2 regions of the Amycolatopsis coloradensis genome follow, and region 2 is predicted to be linked to the other one. Evidence: riboswitches for the same ligand, from Rfam matches in the RefSeq annotation. Region 2 holds a riboswitch; the other holds the start of a gene.
The links. Region 2 has a riboswitch for glycine ahead of gcvP (aminomethyl-transferring glycine dehydrogenase). Riboswitches for the same ligand answer to the same signal wherever they lie in the genome.
Positions count from the first base shown of each region.

Region 1: linked by a shared signal. The riboswitch ahead of gcvP (aminomethyl-transferring glycine dehydrogenase) and the one ahead of gcvP (aminomethyl-transferring glycine dehydrogenase) in region 2 are both predicted to bind glycine.

Region 1 is NZ_CP150484.1:7,092,993-7,096,398, forward strand. It holds gene gcvP (aminomethyl-transferring glycine dehydrogenase) at 1-1,709, opposite strand, end outside; glycine riboswitch at 1,852-1,945, opposite strand; gene LCL61_RS32935 (hypothetical protein) at 2,092-2,466, opposite strand; gene LCL61_RS32940 (3-oxoacyl-ACP reductase) at 2,769-3,406, opposite strand, start outside.
Region 2 is NZ_CP150484.1:5,560,339-5,563,744, forward strand. It holds gene gcvP (aminomethyl-transferring glycine dehydrogenase) at 1-1,970, opposite strand, end outside; glycine riboswitch at 2,141-2,242, opposite strand; gene LCL61_RS26095 (MerR family transcriptional regulator) at 2,289-2,870, opposite strand; gene LCL61_RS26100 (TetR/AcrR family transcriptional regulator) at 3,169-3,406, shown strand, end outside.

The DNA of each region.
Region 1 (3,406 bases), 1.5 Mb from region 2:
TGGTACGCGCGGATCGCGAGCAGACCGGCGAGCTCGCCCTGGCTGCCCGCGTTCGGCTGCAGGGACACCTTGTCGTAGCCGGTGACCTCGGCCAGCCAGCCGGACAGCTGCTCGACCAGCACGTGGTAGCCCTCGGCCTGGTCCGCGGGGGCGAAGGGGTGGATCCCCGCGAACTCGCGCCAGCTGATCGGCTCCATCTCGGTGGTGGCGTTGAGCTTCATCGTGCAGGAGCCGAGCGGGATCATGCCGCGGTCGAGCGCGTAGTCGAGGTCGGACAGGCTGCGCAGGTACCGCAGCATCGCGGTCTCGGAGCGGTGGGAGTGGAAGACCTCGTGGGTGAGGTACTCGCTCTCGCGGCCGAGGCCGGCGGGCAGCGCGCTGGCGTCGGCGGCGGGGGTGTCGACACCGAAGGCGTTGAGCACCTTGGCGATGATCGCGGGCGTGGTGACCTCGTCGGCCGCGACGCGGACGTGGTCGGCGTCGACCGGGCCGAGGTTGATCCCGTTCTCGCGCGCGACCGCGACGACCGCTTCGGCCTGTCCGGGCATGCGGGCGAGGACGGTGTCGAAGAAGCCCTCGTGGACGACCTCGACGCCTGCCGCGCGGAGGGCGTCCGCCAGGCCCGCGGCGAGGCCGTGGACGCGGGTCGCGATGCGCTTGAGGCCGTCGGGACCGTGGTAGACCGCGTACATCGCGGCGAGCACGGCGGGCAGCACCTGCGCGGTGCAGATGTTGGAGGTCGCCTTCTCGCGGCGGATGTGCTGCTCACGGGTCTGCAGGGCGAGGCGGTACGCGGGGTTGCCGTCGGCGTCGACCGAGACCCCGACCAGGCGGCCCGGCAGCGAACGCTCGAGCCCGGCGCGGACCGCCATGTATCCGGCGTGCGGACCGCCGTACCCGAGCGGGACGCCGAAGCGCTGAGTCGAACCGGCGGCGATGTCGGCGCCGAACTCACCCGGCGCGGTGATCAGCGTGAGGGCGAGCAGGTCGGCGGCGACGGTGTACAGCGCGCCGGCGGCCTTCGCGGTCTCGGAGATGGCGGAGTAGAAGCCCGCGCCGCGCAGCACGCCGGAAGCGCCCGGGTACTGGACGACGACGCCGAAGAACTCCTCCGGCAGGCCGGTGAGCAGGTCACGGACCTCGACCTCGACGCCCATGGCCTCGGCGCGGGTGCGGACGACCGCGATGGTCTGCGGCAGGCACTCGGCGTCGAGGACGACCTTGTTCGACTTCGCCTTCGACGCGCGGCGCATCAGCATGACGGCCTCGGCGACGGCGGTGGACTCGTCGAGCAGGGAGGCGTTCGCGGTGGCGAGACCGGCCAGCTCCGAGACCATGGTCTGGAAATTGAGGAGGGCTTCGAGACGGCCCTGCGAGATCTCCGGCTGATACGGCGTGTACGCCGTGTACCAGGCCGGGTTCTCCAGCACGTTGCGGCGGATGACCGCAGGGGTGACCGTGTCGTGGAAGCCGAGACCGATCATCTGCGTCATCGGCTTGTTGAGCGCGGCGAGCGCGCGAAGCTCGGCGATGGCGTCCTCTTCGGACGCGGCGGGGGGAAGTTCGAGGTCGCGGGTGACCCGGATCGCGGACGGCACGGCGGCCTGCACCAGGGCATCGAGACTGCCGTAGCCGACCTCGGCGAGCATCTTGGCCTGCTCGGACTCCGAGGGGCCGATGTGCCGGTCGTCGAAGGACGTACTGGTCAAGGGAGCTCCTTGGGTCAGGCGCCGGATAGACCGGTGCGCTGGGAACTCCCCCTCTGTCATGGCACCTGAGAGTTTCACCACCGTTGACGGTGGCTTTCACCTTGGGTGAGACGCACTTGCGCGCCTGCTTTCCAGAGTGGCCTCGCGTGAAGCGGTAGTGAGTACCTGAGAGATTCCGGGGAGTTTGCTCCTTCGGTGCCCCACCACGTTCGTGGGGGCTCTCCCGCTCCAGCTCGACGGCCCTGTCTGAAGTTGTGCGCACACCGTACCTGGCGTGTTCAGCGCGCGTCTACTTCCAGCCGAGCACGTCACTTGCGTGCTTGGAGACGGAACTCGTGAGTTACGCCTCCAAGCACGCGAGTGACGGCTCCAAGCACGGGAGTTACGCGTTCTCCATCATCATTTCGGCGGTGATCGTGCCGCAGAGCTCGGCGCACCGCGTCATCATGTCGGCCGCGTCGGCGAGCTCGGCGTCACCGGTCTTGGCGCACTCCTGGGCGCACATGCGCATCATCTGGGAGGCGAGGCCGCACATCTTCGCGCACATGCGCATCATCTCGAGGTCGGCGACCATGGCGGAGCAGCGCATCATCATGTCGGCGCACATGCGGGACATGTCCGCGCAGGTCACCATCATCATGCCGAGCTTCGCGCCGCCCATCTCCATGCAGCGCGTCATCATCTCCTCGCACCTGACGTGACACTCGTTGCACAGGTCGATGCAGTCACGCATGGCGGTGCTCATCTGCCGGGTCATACTCGGGGCCTCCTGGGTGGTCCTGGATGCTGACTCGCGCTCTCAGGACTACAGCGCAGGTCAGCGACCCGCCATCCCAGCCACCGGGACGAGTGACGGGGGTGCGGGGCGAAAGGGCCCTTCACCGCGTGGCACGTGAGGAAAGGGCCCTTCACCGCACGAGACGCAGGGAAAGCGTCCTTCAGCTCCCGGACAGAGCGCGACGGCCGACCCGAGTACCTGAAGACCCCCTTCCTGTACCCAGGCGCAAGGAAGGAAGCCATCATGTATTTCACCGCATTCAGAGGACTAAATGCAGGGCGTCAGAGCGGGGTGACGTAGGCGCCCGAGATGCCGCCGTCCACCAGGAACTGCGAAGCCGTGATGAACGAGGCGTCGTCGCTCGCCAGGAACGCGACCGCGGCCGCGATCTCCTCCGGCTCGGCGAACCGCCCGACCGGCACGTGCACCAGCCGCCGCGCGGCCCGCTCGGGGTCCTTCGCGAACAGTTCCTTCAGCAGCGGCGTGTTCACCGGACCCGGGCACAGCGCGTTGACCCGGATGTTCTCCCGGGCGAACTGCACGCCCAGCTCCCGGCTCATCGCCAGTACCCCGCCCTTGGACGCGGTGTAGGAGATCTGCGACGTCGCCGCGCCCATCACCGCGACGAACGACGCCGTGTTGACGATCGAGCCCTTGCCCTGCCGCCGCATATGCGGCAGCACGGCTTTGCAGCACAGGTAGACCGAGGTCAGGTTGACCTTCTGCACCTTCTCCCACGCGTCGATGCCCGTGGTGAGGATCGAGTCGTCCTCGGGCGGGGAGATGCCCGCGTTGTTGAACGCGACGTCGACCGAGCCGAAAGTGTCCACAGTGGTCTGGAACAGGGCCTCGACCTGCTCGGCGTCGGTGACGTCGGCCTGCACGAACAGACCGCCGACCTCGTCGGCCGCGGCTTTGC
Region 2 (3,406 bases):
GTCGAGGGATAGGTGATCATGATCGCGGCGAGGTCGTCCGCGTGCTCGTCCACAGTCGACCTGAGGTGGCCGAGGTCGATGTTGCCCTCGTCGTCGCATTTCACCACGACCACGCGCATCCCCGCCATGACCGCGCTGGCGGCGTTCGTCCCGTGCGCGCTGGACGGGATCAGGCAGACGTCACGCGCCGCGTTCCCGCGCTCGCGGTGATAGGCGCGAATCGCCAGCAATCCGGCGAACTCGCCCTGGCTGCCGGCGTTCGGTTGCAGTGAGACCGCGTCGTAGCCGGTGATGCCGGCGAGCCACCGCTCCAGATCCTTCACGACGGTGAGCAGCCCGGCCGCGTCCTCGGCGGGCGCGAACGGGTGCAGGCCGGCGAACTCCGGCCAGGTGATCGGCTCCATTTCGGCCGTGGCGTTGAGTTTCATCGTGCAGGAGCCGAGCGGGATCATGCTCCGGTCGAGCGCGACGTCCTTGTCGGACAACGACCTCAGGTACCGGAGCAGCGCCGTCTCCGAGCGGTGTGCGTGGAAGACGGGATGCGTCAGATAGTCGCTGGTGCGGCGCAGATCCGGCGGGAAACCGTCCGCGGTGTCCGCGTCGAGCGAGTCCACATCGGACACCGCGACCCCGAACGCCTTCCACACCAGGGAAAGGTGCTCACGGGTCGTCGTCTCGTCGCAGGCGACGGCGACGTGGTCCGCGTCGACGAGCCGCAGGTTGACCCCGAGTTCCCGGGCGGTGCCGACGACCCCGGTCGCGCGGCCGGGGACGGCGACCATCACGGTGTCGAAGAACTCGCAGTGCACGACGTCGACACCGCTCTCGGCGAGTCCTGCCGCGAGCACGGTGGCCATCCGGTGCGCGCGGTTCGCGATGGCGCGCAGGCCTTCGGGACCGTGGTACACCGCGTACATCGACGCGATCACCGCCAGCAGCACCTGGGCGGTGCAGATGTTGCTCGTCGCCTTCTCGCGGCGGATGTGCTGCTCACGGGTCTGGAGCGCGAGCCGGTACGCCGGAGCGCCGTCTGCGTCCTTCGACACCCCGACCAGACGGCCGGGCAGCTGCCGTTCGAGACCCTGCCGGACCGCGAGGTACGCCGCGTGCGGCCCGCCGAAGCCCATCGGGACCCCGAACCGCTGCGTGGATCCGATCGCGACATCGGCGCCGAGCTCACCGGGCGACCGCAGCAGGGTCAGCGCCAGCGGATCCGCGGCCATCACCACCGCCACGCCCAGTGCCTTGGCCTCGCTGATCGTGTGGTCCCATTCGCGGACGACTCCCGACGCGCCCGGGTACGACAGCAGCACGCCGAAGAAGTCGCCGCCCAGGCCCAGTCCGGTGATGCCCTGGGACAGATCCGCGGTCACCAGCTCGATGCCGAGCGGTTCGGCTCGGGTGCGCAGGACCTCGATCGTCTGCGGAAGGGTGTCCTCGTCGACCACGAACCGGTTCGACTTCGCCTTCCCTGCCCGGCGAACCAGCGTCATCGCTTCCGCCGCGGCGGTCGCCTCGTCCAGCATGGAGGCGTTGGCGATCGGCAGGCCGGTCAGGTCGGACACCATGGTCTGGAAGTTCAGCAGCGCTTCGAGGCGACCTTGCGAGATCTCCGGCTGATACGGCGTGTACGCGGTATACCAGGCCGGGCTCTCCAGCACGTTCCGGCGGATCACCGGCGGGGTCACGGTGTCGTGGTAGCCGAGGCCGATCATCTGGACCATCGGCCGGTCGCGCGCGGCCAGCGCGCGGAGTTCGGCGAGCGCGCCGGTCTCGGTGGCGGGCGGCGGCAGATCCGGCGGTGTCGCGGACTCCCGCAGCGACGCGGGGACGGCCCGCTCGGCGAGCTCGTCCAGGGAAGCGACGCCGACGACGGCGAGGATGCGCGCGAGCTCCTCGGCGCCGGGACCGATGTGCCGGTCCGCGAAGGGGGTCCCGGATTCGAGAGCGGCCAGTGAAACGGGCTCCATCGGGGACCTCCCAAGACGCGGGGGTGGGGCCGGGACGATTGTCCTGGCCCTCCCCACTCTGTCCGTACCCCCGAGGGGGCGCCTGAGAGTTTCGCCCGAGTGTTGAGCCGGGCTTGCACCGTCGGCGGGGCCGCCAGGCTGTGACCTGGCGAACCACTTTCCAGAGGCGTCTCTTCCGCGCGGTCCAGGGTGCCTGAGAGGTTCCGGGGAGGACTTGCTCCTTCGGCGCCGAGCTCAACGGTTATCGGCTCGGTCTCTCCCGCGCGGATTCGTCGACCGCGGAAGTGAGCCTACCCTGCCGCCCGCGCGGCTTCATGATCAGCCGGTGCGACGTGCGTTACGGCGCTGCGTGAGCTCGTCCGGCCTGACCGTTTCGATCACGCCGCCGTCGGCTCGCTCGGCCGGGAACTCGTGGATGGTGCCGCTGATCTCCTGCATCGCGCCGCTGACCGCGATCCCGAAGACACCTTGCCCGCCCTGGAGTAAATCGACGATCTCTTCGGGCGAGGTGCACTCGTAGACGGTGGTGCCGTCGGAGAACAGGGTGACCTTGGCGAGGTCACGGACGCCGCGCAGACGCAGGTGGTCGACGGCGACGCGGATGTTCTGCAGGGAGACACCGGTGTCCAGCAGGCGCTTGACGACCTTCAGGACGAGGATGTCCTTGAACGAGTAGAGCCGCTGCGAACCGGAGCCGTGCGCCGTGCGGATGCTCGGCGCGACCAGCTTCGTGCGGGCCCAGTAGTCGAGCTGCCGGTAGGTGATCCCGGCGATCTGGCAGGCGGCGGGCCCGCGGTAGCCGACGAGTTCGTCCGGAAGGGAAGAGTCGGGGAACAGCTCGCCCTGCTCGCCGTCAGCGACCGGAACGAGCGGCTCTTGAGGGCTACCAGCCTCGACCACGCCATGCCTCCCCTCGCCCGACCTGGCGGCCGGCGAACAAAGCCGCGCGGACCCACGTGAGTCCGCACCGGAGTGAACCGTCAAGACGAATGCCCCAGACATCCGAATCACACCTTGGCGATTCACCTTCATTGACGGTAAGCGCGTCCGGCAAAGCGGTCAACGCGACGCGCGGTCCACCTCAAGCTCTTCTTGAGGCTTGCCGGGCGACCGTCCCCCGTTCGGCCGCACGCTTGCCACTTTTACTCAGTCGTGTTATTTTTTACTCATGCAAGTAAATCCCTCCACTCGGAGCGCCATGCAAGAGGTCCAGGCGGAGCTGGGGCTGTCGGTCACCGAGGCGGCCAGGCGGGCCCAGATCATCGGAGCCACGATCGCGACGATCTCCGACCTCGGCTACCACAAGACGTCGTTCGCGAAGATCAAGGAGCGAGCCGGGCTGTCCAGCACCCGGATCATCTCGTACCACTTCACCAACAAGGCAGGCCTGATGCAGGCCGTGGTCACCACCGCGACCGGGATGAAGGACAAGTTCC